Regions from separate parts of the Rhizobium sp. BG4 genome, predicted to be linked through region 2. Evidence: predicted binding sites of a transcription regulator. Region 2 holds the regulator's gene; the other holds the start of a gene.
The links. Region 2 encodes PhoB, which activates phosphate uptake and scavenging genes when phosphate is short. Its sites were predicted from a motif close to TGTCATNNANCTGTCAT; they were not measured.
Positions count from the first base shown of each region.

Region 1 (7,410 bases), on a different replicon from region 2:
ACGGTTCGTCGAGCAGCATCACGTCGGGACGCATCAGCAGGATGCGGGCGAGCGCCACGCGCATCTTCCAGCCGCCGGACAATTTGCCGACATCGCCGTCCATCATTTCCTGCGTGAAGCTCAGACCGTCGAGCACTTCGCGGGCGCGGCCTTCCAGCGCGTAACCGTCGAGCTCTTCGTAGCGGGCCTGCACTTCGCCGTAGCGCTCGATGATCGCGTCCATCTCGTCCATGCGGTCGGGGTCAGACATGGCGGCTTCGAGATCGCGCAGTTCGGCGGCGACTTCGCTGACGGGGCCGGCGCCTTCCATGACTTCCGCAACGGCGCTGCGGCCGGACATCTCGCCGACATCCTGGTTGAAATAGCCGACGGTCATGCCCTTCTCGACGGAGATCTGACCTTCATCCGGCGTCTCGTCGCCGGTGATCATGCGGAACAGCGTCGTCTTGCCGGCGCCGTTCGGTCCGACGAGGCCGATCTTCTCGCCCTTGTTGAGCGCGGCGGATGCCTCGAGATAGAGAATGCGGTGGCTGTTCTGCTTGCTGATATTTTCGATGCGGATCATGGGAAAGCGGGTACCTGATAAGAAGCTGCGGCGCGCTTATCATGCGCCGCAGCATTTGTCGCGGTTTTCCTTCGTCAGGAGCCTTAGAAGACCTGGCGAAGGATGATGAAAAGCACGAAGGCGATGGCGATCGAAGCCGGCAGCGTCACCACCCAGGCCATCAGCATGTTGCGGACCGTCGACCATTGGAGCCCCGAGCCATTGGCGGCCATGGTGCCCGCAACGCCTGACGATAGAACGTGCGTCGTCGAGACAGGCAGGCCAAAATGGTCGGCCGCGCCAATCGTCGCCATGGCGACGATTTCGGCGGCAGCACCCTGACCGTAGGTGAGATGCGTCTTGCCGATCTTCTCGCCGACGGTCACGACAATGCGCTTCCAACCAACCATGGTGCCTAGCCCAAGCGCCAGCGCCACGGCGACCTTCACCCAGAGCGGGATGAACTTCGTCGCGTTGTCGACGGCCTTGTGGTAGTTGGTGACAGCCTGCAGGTCCGTTGCGTCCATCGGCAGGAGCTTCTGCTTGTCGATCAGCTTCAGCGATTCACCGATGAGATAGATGTCGTTGCGCACATTGCCGACGAGATTGGTCGGAACCGCTTCCAGCGTCGGGAAGGCGGCGACTTCGGCGCTCGTCTGGTGGATATATTGCTGCAGGGCAGGCGTCGTCGCGTCCGTCCAGGTCTTTGTCTTCACCGCATTGCTGACCTCGGCCTTGTAGTCGGTCACGGTCACGCCCGGCTTTACATATTTGCCGAGCGCGGTTTCGACCTGGGCTGAGGCCTGCTTGTAGGCTTCTAGGTAGTTGACGTCAGGCGTGCGGTTCAGCGCGAAGGCCGTCGGAACCAGACCGATCAGGATGAGCATGATCAGGCCCATGCCCTTCTGGCCGTCGTTGGAGCCATGGGCGAAGCTGACGCCCGTGCAGGTGAAGATCAGGATTGCCCGGATCCAGAGCGGCGGTGGCTGGTTGCCTTTCGGCTCCTCATAGAGCTCCTTCTTGCGTACAAGGAACTTCATGACGAGGAGAAGCACGGCCGAGAGAGCGAAGCCGATCAGCGGAGAAATCAGCAGCGACAGGCCGATATTGGTTGCCTGCGACCAGTCGACACCGCTGGTGGCGCTTCCCGCCGGGGCGAGAAACTGGTTGGCGAGGCCGACGCCGATGATCGAGCCGACGAGCGTGTGCGAGCTGGAGGAGGGCAGGCCGAGATACCAGGTGCCGAGGTTCCAGAAGATCGCCGCGATCAACAGCGCGAAGACCATCGCAAGGCCCGATCCCGAGCCGACCTGCAGGATGAGCTCCACCGGCAGAAGTGCCAGAATGCCGAAGGCGACGGCGCCCGTCGATGTCAGCACGCCGAGGAAGTTGAAGAAGCCGGACCAGATGACGGCGAGCTCGGCGGGCATCGAGCGCGTGTAGATGACGGTGGCGACGGCGTTAGCCGTATCATGGAAGCCGTTGACGAACTCGAAGCCGAGCGCGATCAGCAGCGCAAGGCCAAGCAGGATCCACGGAACCGCGGAGGCTTCGGTCAGATCGCGGCCGAGCGCATAGGCGACATATCCAAGGCCGCAAAGAAGAATGACGAGAAAGACCGGCACGAACCACTTGCCTGCACTCGACGAATGCAGCGGGTGCTTACCGGACTCAGGCAACAGGTGATCGGGGGCAATATCAGCCATGTCCTTGTCCTTTCATGGAAAAGCAACCAAAACTACGTCCGCCCCGTGAACCTTGCGTGACACAACTTTGCGGCATCTCCGGCGGCCTTCCTCGCGCGGCTCGCATTGTCACATTACTGTCGTCAAACCCTGTTGATGTGGCGCCGATCAGAGGGACAGGACCATGACTCAGGAAGAAATCGACCAGCTCCGCCGCATCAAGGATGAGATTGCAGACAGTTTCGACGAGGAACTGGAAATGCAGATGGAGGAGGACCGGCTCGACGAGCTGGTCGCCGAAAACATGCCTGGCGGCCTTGAGGATGTGCTCGACCGCAAGACCTATTTCCGCGAGCTCTTCCGTCTCCAGCACGAGCTGGTGAAGCTGCAGGACTGGGTGCAGCACAAGAAGCTGAAGGTCGTCGTGCTTTTCGAAGGCCGCGATTCAGCCGGCAAGGGCGGTGCCATCAAGCGTGTCACGCAGCGTCTGAACCCGCGCGTCTGCCGCGTCGTCGCACTTCCAGCGCCGACCGAGCGTGAGCGGAACCAGTGGTATTTCCAGCGCTATGTCCCGCATCTGCCGTCGGCAGGCGAAATGGCGCTCTTCGACCGCAGCTGGTACAACCGTGCCGGCGTCGAGCGTGTGATGGGTTTCTGCACTAAGGATGAACTCGACGAGTTCTTCCGTTCGGTTCCGGAATTCGAGCGCATGCTGGTGCGCTCCGGCATCATCCTCGTCAAATACTGGTTCTCGATCACCGACGAGGAGCAGGAGTTCCGCTTCCGCATGCGCATCCAGGATCCGCTGAAGCAGTGGAAGCTGTCGCCGATGGACCTCGAAAGCCGCGTGCATTGGGAAGAATACACCAAGGCCAAGGAAGAGATGCTGGAATATACCCACATCCCCGAGGCGCCGTGGTGGGTCGTTCAGGCCGTCGACAAGAAGCGCGCCCGCCTCAACATGATCAACCACCTCTTGAAGCAGATCCCCTATGAGGACGTGCCGAAGGATCACATCGTCCTGCCGCCGCGCGTACGTCACGACGATTACTCGCGCGTTCCGGTTCCGCCGGACATGTATGTTCCGGAAGTCTATTGAATGTGAGAGCGGGCGGTCTTGCCGCCCGCAGCCGTTGCGGATGCTCGCGACAAGCCCGAGCATGACGGCGTAGAGGGGTCAGTCCTTCCGGAACAGCTTCCAGCGCGTCGGCCGGAAAGCGATATGCTTGCTGTCGAGGACCTCGGTGTGCGAGGGCGGAACTTCCAGCTCGATATGCTGATGCGCGGTACCGATATCGATTTCGATATGCCGTGTTCCGGCAACGCGGCGGCTGGAGGCCAGCTTGCCGGGAATGCCGCCGCGATTTGCGTCCAGCAGTTCGATGTCGTGCGGGCGGAAGTAGAGCTGGGCCTCGCCATCAGGCTCCCCATCCGCCTTCAGGCCGAGCGTGCGGCCCTCGAACAGAATGTCGCCATTGGCGATCTTTACGTTCAGACAGTTGGACTGGCCGACGAAGCCGAAGACGAAGGGTGAGTTTGGCCGGTCGTAGACTTCATCCGGCGTGCCGACCTGCTCGATCGCACCCTGGCTCATGACGACGACGCGGTCGGCGAGTTCCATCGCCTCGTCCTGGTCGTGGGTGACGAAGACGGTCGTATGGCCGGTGCGGTCATGGATTTCGCGAAGCCATTTGCGCAGGTCCTTGCGAACCTGGGCGTCGAGCGCGCCGAAGGGCTCGTCGAGCAGCAGCACGTTCGGCTCGACCGCCATGGCGCGGGCGAGCGCTACGCGCTGGCGCTGGCCGCCGGATAGCTGCGCCGGATAACGCTTCTCAAGGCCGGAAAGCTGCACGAGGTCGAGCAGCTCGAGCGCCCGCTTGCGGATCTCGGCCTTCGGCGGACGGCGCGCGCCGCTGCGGACCTTGAGGCCGAAGGCGACATTGTCGAGCACCGTCATGTGGCGGAACAGCGCGTAATGCTGGAAGACGAACCCAATATTGCGCTGCTGTACCGTCTTCTTCGAGGCATCTTCGTCGCCGAAGAACACCTTGCCGTCGGTCGGGCTTTCGAGGCCTGCGATCAGGCGAAGCAATGTCGTCTTGCCGGAACCGGAAGGGCCGAGCAGCGCGATCAGCTCGCCCGAGCGGATATCGAGCGAAACGTCATGCAGGGCCGGAAACCGGTCGAATTCCTTGCGTATGTTTTGAACGCGAACTTCCATTCTCAATCCTTCAGTGCCGCCGGCTGGCGGCGATTTCCGCGCTGTATCGCATTTCGAGCAGCGTCTTCAAAACAAGGGTCACAAGGGCAAGCAGGGCAAGCAAGGTCGCGACGGCGAATGCGCCGGTGAAATTATACTCGTTGTAGAGGATTTCCACCTGCAGCGGCATGGTGTTGGTCTGGCCGCGGATGTGGCCGGAGACGACCGAGACGGCGCCGAATTCGCCCATGGCGCGCGCGTTGCAGAGCAGCACGCCGTAGAGCAGACCCCATTTGATGTTCGGCAGCGTCACATGCCAGAAGGTCTGCCAGCCGCTGGCGCCGAGCGACAGCGCCGCCTCTTCATCCGCTGTCCCCTGTTCCTGCATCAGCGGGATCAGCTCGCGGGCAACGAAGGGGAAGGTGACGAACATGGTGGCGAGCACCAGACCCGGAACGGCGAAGAGGATCTTGATGCTGTGGGCATCGAGCCACTTGCCGAGATAGGTATTGGCGCCGAACAGCAGCACGAAGACCAGGCCCGAAATAACCGGCGAGACCGAGAAGGGCAGGTCGATCAGTGTCGTCAGGAACGCCTTGCCCTTGAACTCGAATTTGGCGATCGCCCAGGCGGCGGCAACGCCGAAGACCAGGTTCAGCGGCACGCTGATACCGGCGACGATCAGCGTCAGCCGGATCGCCGAGAAGGTTTCCGCATCCTGCAGCGCCTCGAAAAAGGCGACGACGCCCTTGCGGAAGGCTTCGACGAAGACTGCCGCCAGCGGCAGGAAGACCATCAGCAGCAGGAAGAGCAGCGACAGGACGATCAGGCTCCAGCGCGCCAACCGGCTTTCGGTGACGACGGAGCGGACTTTGGGAGCGGCGTTGGCCGTATCAAGCGCCATGTCCGTACCTCCGTCTGCGCCAGCTCTGGATCAGGTTGATGACGAGCAGCATGGTGAACGAGATGATGAGCATGACGGCGGCGATCGCCGTGGCGGCCGCGTAATTATACTCTTCGAGCTTGATGACGATCAGAAGCGGCGCGATCTCGGACTTGAACGGCAGGTTGCCGGCAATGAAGATGACCGAGCCGTACTCGCCGACGCCACGGGCAAAGGCGAGCGCAAAGCCCGTCAGCACTGCCGGCGCAAGGCCGGGCAGCAGGACGCGGGTGATCGTCTGGAAACGGTTGGCGCCGAGCGTCGCCGCGGCTTCCTCCACTTCCCTGTCGATTTCTTCCATGACCGGCTGGACTGTGCGCACCACGAAGGGCAGGCCGACGAAGATGAGGGCGACGACGATACCGGCGGGGGTGAACGCGATCTTAATACCGAGCGGCGTCAGGAACTGGCCGATCCAGCCGTTCGGCGCATAGAGCGTCGTCAGCGCGATACCGGCCACTGCCGTCGGCAGCGCGAAGGGAAGATCGACCATGGCGTCGATGATGCGCTTGCCGGGAAAGCGGTAGCGTACCAGAACCCAGGCGAGGATGACGCCGAACACGGCATTGATGCAGGCGGCGATGAAGGCGCCGCCGAAGCTGATGCGAAGCGCATTGACCGTACGCGGATCGAGCGCGATCGACAGGAATTTCTCCCAGCCGAGCTCGCTCGAGCGCCATGCAAGGCCCGATAGCGGGATAAGGATCAGAAGGGTGAGCCAGGTCAAGGTTAAGCCGAGCGCCATTCCGAAACCCGGAATGACACTCGGCCGCTTGAACCGCCACCGCGCGTGGCTATGTGCGTTCATGAACTCTATTATTGGGCCGGCTTGTAGATCTGGTCAAATACCCCGCCGTCGGCGAAGAACTTGGGCTGAGCTTCCTTCCAGCCGCCGAAGTCGTCGATGGTGGCGAGCTTCAGGTCGGGGAACCGGGCGATGTCGGCCTTGTCGGCGGCTTCCGGCTTGATCGGACGGTAATAGTGCTTGGCCGCAATCTTCTGGCCTTCGTCCGAATAGAGATAATTGAGGTAAGCTTCGGCAACCTTGCGGGTGCCCTTCTTGTCGACATTGCCGTCAACGATCGCGACCGGCGGATCGGCGCGGATGGAGAAGCTCGGGGTGACGATCTCGAACTGGTCGGGGCCGAGTTCTTCGAGCGAGAGATAGGCTTCGTTTTCCCAGGCAAGCAGAACATCGCCGAGACCGCGCTGGACGAAGGTGGTGGTGGCGCCGCGCGCACCGGTATCGAGAACCGGAACATGCTGCAGAAGCTTCGTCACATATTCCTGTGCCTTGCCTTCATCGCCGCCATTTGCCTGCTTGGCCCATGCCCAGGCCGCCAGGAAGTTCCAGCGGGCGCCGCCCGAGGTCTTCGGGTTCGGGGTGATGACCTGGACGTCGTCCTTGACGAGATCGCCCCAGTCCTTGATGCCCTTCGGATTGCCCTTGCGCACCAGGAAGACGATCGTCGATGTGTAGGGCGTCGAGTTGTTCGGGAACTTGGTCTTCCAGTCGGTCGGGATCTTGCCGGTCGCCTTGGCGATGGCGTCGATATCGCCTTCGAGAGCGAGCGTCACGACATCGGCTTCGAGACCGTCGATAACCGAGCGGGCCTGTGCGCCGGAGCCGCCGTGGGAGGCTTGGATGGTGACCGCTTCACCGGTATCCTTCTGCCACTTGGCAGCGAAGGCGGCGTTGAAATCCTTGTACAATTCACGCGTCGGGTCGTAGGACACATTGAGAAGCTGCTGGTCGGCGAATGCCGGCGCAACGGCGCCGATTGCTACGCTGCCGGCGAAGACCGCGGCGGCGAGAAGCCGTGTGATCCGAGTTGACTGCATGAAAACCTCCTTCGTTTCTGCGTAAACTCTATCAACTTGGTCGTATAATGAAACGAAAGTTCTTCCGTTTAAAGAGCTGCTTTCTGGAATGTCGTTTCATTTACATTCAGTTTCTGAAACGGACGTACCGGGCTTGACCTGCAGACCGGCCATACCTCGCGGTGTGCCAATAATGGCACACGGTATGAGATAGATG
Region 1 covers NZ_CP044126.1:247,425-254,834, forward strand. The annotation lists gene F2982_RS21300 (ABC-F family ATP-binding cassette domain-containing protein) at 1-565, opposite strand, end outside; gene F2982_RS21305 (inorganic phosphate transporter) at 649-2,250, opposite strand; gene ppk2 (polyphosphate kinase 2) at 2,414-3,328, shown strand; gene F2982_RS21315 (sulfate/molybdate ABC transporter ATP-binding protein) at 3,407-4,450, opposite strand; gene cysW (sulfate ABC transporter permease subunit CysW) at 4,461-5,333, opposite strand; gene cysT (sulfate ABC transporter permease subunit CysT) at 5,323-6,180, opposite strand; gene F2982_RS21330 (sulfate ABC transporter substrate-binding protein) at 6,189-7,214, opposite strand.
Region 1: ppk2 (polyphosphate kinase 2) is a predicted target of PhoB. The motif match lies at 2,357-2,373, and genes of this name have one in related genera.

Region 2 (7,905 bases):
TCTGGCTCGCCGCCAGCCCGGGCATCATCGAATCCACCGTCCGCAACGCCTTCCCTGAAGATGTGAAGGCCAAGAGTGCTGCCGAGCAGGACTTGAGCTACAGCATGGTCGCCACTATCGGCCGCGGGTTCAATCTGCTGACGGCTGACGAGCTCACCGCGCTCGGTGCCGACACCAAGGCCGTCCAGGCCAAGCTCAACGAAAAGGGCGTTCCGCTCGCCGGCGAGCCGCAGCCCTACATGCTGGACGCCGCCAAGCTGCTGAACGCCGAAAGCGCTGGCAGCCGCCTGATCATGAGCGCCATCGTGCTGGTGCTTGCCGTTGCCGGTGCGCTCTATGCGCTGCGCGGCATCACGCCCCGCTTCCGCGCCCGTAACCGCGTCGAGCGCGTCATGCTCTGGGGTCTGCTCCTGGCATCCTCGATCGCCATTCTGACGACGATCGGCATCGTTCTGTCGATGCTGTCGGAAGCCCTGCGCTTCTTCGCCAGCGTCCCACCGCTCGAATTCTTCTTCGGCACCGTCTGGGATCCGCGCTTTGCCGGCGCCGGCAGCTCGTCGGAAGGCCAGTTCGGTCTCATCCCGCTGCTGCTCGGCACGCTCTATATCGGCTTCGTCGCCATGCTGGTCGCCGTTCCGGTCGGCCTGTTTGCGGCGATCTACATGGCCGAATATGCCTCGCCGAAGCTTCGCTCGCTGGCAAAGCCGCTGCTCGAAGTTCTGGCCGGTATCCCGACCATCGTCTACGGCTTCTTCGCCCTCGTCACCGTCGGCCCGTTCCTGCGCGATCTTTCCTCGCAGGTCAGCGGCCTCCTGACGGGCAACTACACGAACTTCATCCAGGCACAGAGCGTTCTGACCGCCGGTATCGTCATGGGCATCATGCTGATCCCATACGTCTCCTCGCTGTCGGACGACATCATCACCGCCGTGCCACGTGCCCTGCGTGACGGTTCGCTCGGCCTCGGTGCCACGCGCTCCGAAACCATCAAGAAGGTAGTGCTTCCCGCTGCTCTCCCGGGCATCGTCGGCGCACTGCTGATGACCGCCTCGCGCGCCATCGGCGAAACCATGATCGTCGTGCTTGCAGCCGGTGTTGCCGCCCGCATGCAGATCAATCCGTTCGAGCCGATGACCACTGTGACCGTCAAGATCGTCAACCAGCTGACGGGTGACCTTGAATTCACCTCGCCGCAGACGCTCGTCGCCTTCGCGCTCGGCATCACGCTCTTCCTGATCACGCTTTGCCTCAATATCTACGCGCTCTACATCGTGCGCAAATACCGGGAGCAGTACGAATGACGAATATCGCTTCTCCGGTTTCCGGCACTCTCGTATCCAAGGCGCCTGCGCGCCGGGACATCGGCATCAAGCGCCGCTATGCCGCCGAACGCCGCTTCCAGGCCTATGGCATTGCCGCAATCTCCTTCGGCTTGATCTTCCTGGTCATCCTGCTGTCGACGGTCATCCGTCAGGGCTACACGGCCTTCCAGCAGACCGCGATCTCGCTGCCGATCGAGTTCACCGAAAAGACGATCGATCCGAGCAACAAGCGCGCGACCGATCCGTCCGTCCTGATCGCCGCCAATTACGGCGCCCTGCTGCGTGACGCCATCGTCAAGCAGCTCAACATCAACGCATCGAGCCGTCCCGACGTGCGCGATGCCTCGGCGATGCTCTCCAAGGGCGCTCCGATCCAGCTGCGCGACATGGTCGTCGCCGACCCGTCGATCATCGGCAAGACGATCAACGTCACGGTTCTGGCCGACGCCAATGTCGACAGCGCCAACAAGGGCCAGATCGATCTGAGCGTCGATGAGAAGAACCGCAAGGTCAACGACAAGCAGGTTGGCTGGATGAACGAACTGAAGTCGAGCGGCGCTCTCTTCAAGCAGTTCAACACGGGCCTCTTCGTCAACGGCAATTCCAGCCGTCCTGAAGCCGCCGGCCTCGGCGTTGCCCTCATCGGCTCGCTCTATCTGATGGCGATCGTTCTTGTGCTGTCGCTGCCGATCGGTGTCGCCGCCTCGATCTATCTCGAGGAATTCGCACCGAAGAACCGGCTGACGGATCTCATCGAGGTCAACATCAACAACCTGGCTGCGGTTCCCTCGATCGTCTACGGTCTGCTCGGTCTCTCAGTGTTCATCAACTTCATGGGCATGCCGCGCTCGGCCTCGCTGGTCGGCGGTCTGGTGCTCACGCTGATGACGCTGCCGACGATCATCATCGCGACGCGTGCGGCTCTTCGCGCCGTCCCGCCGTCGATCCGCGCGGCCGCTCTCGGTCTCGGCGCCTCGAAGATGCAGATGGTGTTCCACCATGTGCTGCCGCTCGCCATGCCGGGCATCCTGACCGGCACCATCATCGGCCTGGCGCACGCGCTCGGCGAAACCGCGCCGCTCTTGCTGATCGGCATGGTCGCCTTCGTCGCCAATGCACCGGCCACGCCTCTCGACCCGTCCACGGCGCTCCCCGTCCAGGTCTACATGTGGGCCAACGAAGCCGAACGCGCCTTCGTCGAACGTACGTCGGGTGCCATCATCGTCCTTCTCCTGTTCCTGATCGTCATGAACCTAGGAGCCATCCTCTTGCGCCGTCGCTTTGAGCGCCGCTGGTAAACGGAGTAAAACCCAATGAACATGTTGACAGAAGCAGCAGTTGAAAAGGCTCTGGACCAGAAGATGAACAGCATTCCCTACAAGATGATCGGCCAGGACGTTTCCGTCTATTACGGCGAAAAGCGCGCCCTCTTCGACGTCAAGCTGAACATCCGCGAAAACACCGTTACGGCGCTCATCGGCCCGTCCGGCTGCGGCAAGTCCACCTTCCTGCGCAGCCTGAACCGCATGAACGACACGATCGACAATTGCCGCGTCACCGGCAAGATCACGCTCGATGGCGACGATATCTACGATCCGGATATCGACGTGGTCGAACTGCGCGCCCGCGTCGGCATGGTGTTCCAGAAGCCGAACCCGTTCCCAAAGTCGATCTATGAGAACGTCGCTTACGGCCCGCGCATCCATGGTCTCGCCAAGACCAAGGCCGACATGGACCAGATCGTCGAGACCAGCCTGCAGCGCGCCGGCCTCTGGAACGAGGTCAAGGACCGCGTTCATGAATCCGGCACCGGCCTCTCCGGTGGTCAGCAGCAGCGCCTCTGCATCGCCCGCGCTGTTGCAGTCTCGCCAGAAGTCATCCTGATGGACGAGCCGTGCTCGGCACTCGACCCGATCGCCACCGCAAAGGTCGAGGAACTGATCCACGAGCTGCGCGAAGCCTACACGATCGTCATCGTCACGCACTCCATGCAGCAGGCCGCCCGCGTTTCGCAGCGCACGGCCATGTTCCACCTCGGCAACCTCGTCGAGGAGAACGACACCGACAAGATGTTCACCAATCCGGACGATCCGCGCACCCAGGATTATATCATGGGCCGCTTCGGCTGATCTTTGGCGTCACGACCCCCGATAGACACTCAAGGACTTTCCCCATGGCATCGACACATATTTTTTCTGCGTATGACGAAGACCTGAAGTTCCTCTCGCGCCGCATTTCCGAAATGGGCGGCCTGGCCGAGCAGATGGTTTCCGACGCTGTCCGCGCCCTCGTCAACGGCGACGCGGCGCTGGCGCAGAAGGTCATCTCCGACGACGTGATCCTCGATCACGCCGAGCGCGAGATCAACGACAAGGCGATCGTCACCATCGCCCGCCGCCAGCCGATGGCGTCGGACCTGCGCGAGATCATGGGTTCGATCCGCATCGCCGCAGACCTCGAGCGCGTCGGCGACCTCGGCAAGAACACCGCAAAGCGCGTCATCGCCGTGCAGAGCACCGGCGTTCCGCGCAAGCTCGCCCGTGGCCTGGAGCATCTCTCCGAGCTCGCGCTCGTCCAGCTGAAGGAGGTGCTCGACGTCTACACGACGCGCGCTGCCGACAAGGCGAAGTCGATCCGCGAGCGCGACGAGGAAATCGACGCGATGTACACGTCGCTGTTCCGCGAGCTCCTGACCTACATGATGGAAGATCCGCGCAACATCACCAGCTGCACGCATCTGCTCTTCTGCGCCAAGAACATCGAGCGCATCGGCGACCACGCCACGAACATTGCTGAAACCATCTACTACATGGCGACCGGCGCTCAGCCGGAAGGCGAGCGTCCGAAGGACGACACCGCCAACACCGTCGGCGCGGTAACGGAATAATCATCCGGACCGGGCCTCAGGAGACAGAATAGAATGATCCCGAGAGTTGCAGTCGTTGAAGACGAAGAAGCACTGAGCGTGCTTCTTCGCTACAATCTCGAAGCCGAAGGTTTCGAAGTCGATACCATCCTGCGCGGCGACGAGGCGGAAATCCGCCTTCAGGAGCGCACGCCGGACCTTCTTATCCTCGATTGGATGCTGCCTGGCGTATCAGGCATCGAGCTCTGCCGCCGGCTGCGCATGCGCCCGGAAACCGAGCGCTTGCCGATCATCATGCTGACGGCGCGCGGTGAAGAGAGTGAGCGCGTCCGCGGCCTGTCGACCGGCGCCGACGACTATGTCGTCAAGCCGTTCTCGACGCCCGAGCTCGTTGCCCGCGTCAAGGCGATGCTGCGCCGCGCCAAGCCGGAAGTTCTCTCGACCGTGCTGAAGTGCGGCGATATCGAACTCGACCGCGAAACGCACCGCGTTCACCGCAAGACCCGCGAAGTCCGTCTCGGACCGACCGAGTTCCGCCTCCTGGAGTTTCTGATGTCGTCGCCGGGCCGCGTCTTCTCGCGCTCGCAACTGCTCGACGGCGTCTGGGGTCACGACATCTATGTCGACGAGCGTACCGTCGACGTCCATGTCGGCCGCCTGCGCAAGGCGCTCAACTTCTCGAACATGCAGGATGTCATCCGCACCGTCCGCGGTGCCGGTTATTCCATGGAAGCCTGAGTGATCAAGGAGGCTACGGCCTCCTGACAAGCAGATACAAAAAAACGGGCCGAAAGGCCCGTTTTTCGTTTGTCTTTACCCGGCTCAGTTTGCCCGGGCTGCGGCCCTGCGGCGATCATTGACCGGCTGGTAAGCCAGGCGCTGGTGATAGGTGCAGTAGGGCGAAGAATCCGGGCTTTCGCAGCCGCAGAAATGGAAATCGTCCTTCAGCGGATCGCCGACCGGCCACTTGCAGGTACGCTCGGTCAGTTCCGTCAGGCCGAGACGGCGCGAGATCGGCACGACAACGTTGGAAGCCGGACGATATTCCATCTCCTCCATGACGTCGATTTCGATCTCTTCCTTCAGCATCGTTGCGCCCTGCGGGCGGGCAACGGTGCGGGTCGTCATGCGCGATGCATAGTTCGGAGCGCGCGGTGCCGAAGTCGTGCGCTTCGGAGCTCGTGCCGCCGTCGCATTGCCGCCGGCCTTGGCACGGCCCGGCAGTGCCAGACGGTGAACCTTGCCGATAACGGCATTCCGGCTCACGCCTCCAAGTTGCGCCGCGATCTGGCTCGCGCTCAACCCTTCGGACCACAGTTTCTTGAGTTTCTCGACCCGCTCGTCTGTCCAGTTCATGCCCTGTGTCTCCGCCGTTTAAGCGTTGTGAAGGCAGAATCCTTCACCGTTTGCCCCGGATGAATCCGACACAAGAAACGCTTGACTAATTTTGGTGACTAGTTCCGCCGCATGCAGTCTAGTAATTGAGTTTTAACCTAGTGTGAGGCTGACTCCGTGACAAGAGTCGCGGGAATCCGGATGAATCGAATTTCAAGTTTTCCCCAACTTGCTTCCCCACAGAGTCATTTCTGCAACATTAGCTGTTGATGAAACGCGACATCGCTTGAGCGTCACCCAGAAGCCACGAAAGCCGTAGTTTTGTTGACATTGCAGTGCGAAAAGTAAATAGTGCACAGCGCCGCCGAGAGGCGGCATTTTTAATTTTTCGGACCTGGTTTTTTAGCCGGAGTCCGGTTGCCCATAACGCTGACAGGAGACCGCGCCATGGCTGAAGCCGCGCCGCTATATGATACCTATTCTCGTGCCCCTCTGCGGTTCGAGCGAGGTGAGGGCGTCTGGCTGATTACCGAGACCGGCGAGCGATATCTGGATTTTGGCGCGGGCGTTGCCGTGACCTCCGTTGGCCACAGCCATCCTCACGTTGTCGATGCGCTGAAGGCGCAGGCCGAGAAGGTCTGGCACCTCTCCAATATCTATGAGATCCCCGGTCAGGAAAAGCTCGCCAGGCGGCTGACGGAAGCGACTTTCGCCGACAAGGTGTTCTTCACCAATTCGGGTGCGGAAGCCCTGGAATGCGCGATCAAGACCGCGCGCCGCTACCAGTATTCGAAGGGCCATCCGGAGCGCTTCCATATCATCACCTTCGAAGGCGCCTTCCATGGCCGTACGCTGGCGACGATCGCCGCCGGCGGCCAGGAGAAGTATCTCGAAGGCTTCGGTCCGAAGACCCCCGGTTTCGACCAGGTGCCTTTCGGCGATGTCGAAGCCGTCCGCGCGGCGATCACCGACGCGACGGCAGCCATTCTGATCGAGCCCGTACAGGGCGAGGGCGGTATCCGCCCAGCGACCGTCGAGTTCATGAAGGCGCTGCGCCAGCTTTGCGATGAGCATGGCCTGCTGCTGATCCTCGACGAAGTCCAGACCGGCGTTGGCCGTACCGGCAAGTTCTTCGCCTATGAATGGTCCGGCGTTAGCCCCGACATCATGGCTGTTGCCAAGGGCATCGGCGGCGGTTTCCCGCTCGGAGCCTGCCTTGCAACGGCTGACGCGGCCTCCGGCATGAAGGCCGGCACACATGGCTCGACCTATGGCGGCAATCCGCTCGCCATGGCCGTTGGCAGTGCCGTTCTCGATATCGTGCTCGCCGATGGCTTCCTGCAGCACGTCCGCGACGTGTCGCTGGTCTTCCGCCAGGGCCTGGCGTCGCTGAAGGATCGCTATCCTGACGTGATCGAGGATATCCGCGGCGAAGGCCTGCTGCTCGGCATCAAGGCCGTCGTTCCCTCGAGCGAACTCCTGGCTGCGATCCGTAGCGCGCATCTGCTGGGTGTCCCGGCGGGCGATAACGTCATCCGTCTCCTGCCGCCTCTGGTGGTGACTGCGGAAGAAGCCCGCGAAGGCCTCGCACGCATCGAGCAGGCCGCCGAGAGCATTCGCGCAGCCAAGGCCAAGAAGACGGCTTGAACGGATAGATGCCTTACGAGGCAAACAGGTAAGGACGACATGGCTTCCCCCAAACACTTCCTCGATCTCTCGGCGGTCAGCTCCGCCGATCTGCGCGTCATCATGAATGATGCGATCTCGCGCAAGCAGGCTTTCAAGGCAGGCGCCGGCGACAAGCCGCTCGCCGGCAAGATGCTGGCGATGATCTTCGAAAAGCCGTCCACACGTACCCGCGTCTCCTTCGATGTCGGCATGCGCCAGCTCGGCGGCGAGACACTGTTCCTCTCGGGCACTGAAATGCAGCTCGGCCGCGCCGAGACGATCGGCGACACCGCCAAGGTCCTGTCGCGTTATGTCGATGCGATCATGATCCGCACCACCGAGCATCACCGCATGCTCGAGCTTGCCGAGCATGCCACCGTGCCGGTCATCAACGCGCTGACCGACGATACCCATCCGTGCCAGATCATGGCCGATATCATGACCTTCGAAGAGCATCGCGGCCCGATCAAGGGCAAGACGATCGCCTGGACGGGCGACGGCAACAACGTGCTGCATTCGCTGGTCGAAGGCGCTGCCCGTTTCGGCTATCGCATGAACATGGCCGTACCCCTTGGTTCCGAGCCGAAGGATCACTATCTGAACTGGGCCCGCAATGAGGGCGCCGAAATCCTGCTCAGCCATGATGCCGACCGTGCGGTCGAAGGCGCCGATTGCGTGGTAACCGATACCTGGGTCTCCATGAATCAGGAACAT
Region 2 covers NZ_CP044125.1:1,325,186-1,333,090, reverse strand. The annotation lists gene pstC (phosphate ABC transporter permease subunit PstC) at 1-1,301, shown strand, start outside; gene pstA (phosphate ABC transporter permease PstA) at 1,298-2,620, shown strand; gene pstB (phosphate ABC transporter ATP-binding protein PstB) at 2,636-3,451, shown strand; gene phoU (phosphate signaling complex protein PhoU) at 3,496-4,209, shown strand; gene phoB (phosphate regulon transcriptional regulator PhoB) at 4,243-4,926, shown strand; gene F2982_RS06960 (GcrA family cell cycle regulator) at 5,011-5,544, opposite strand; gene F2982_RS06955 (aspartate aminotransferase family protein) at 5,971-7,170, shown strand; gene argF (ornithine carbamoyltransferase) at 7,210-7,905, shown strand, end outside.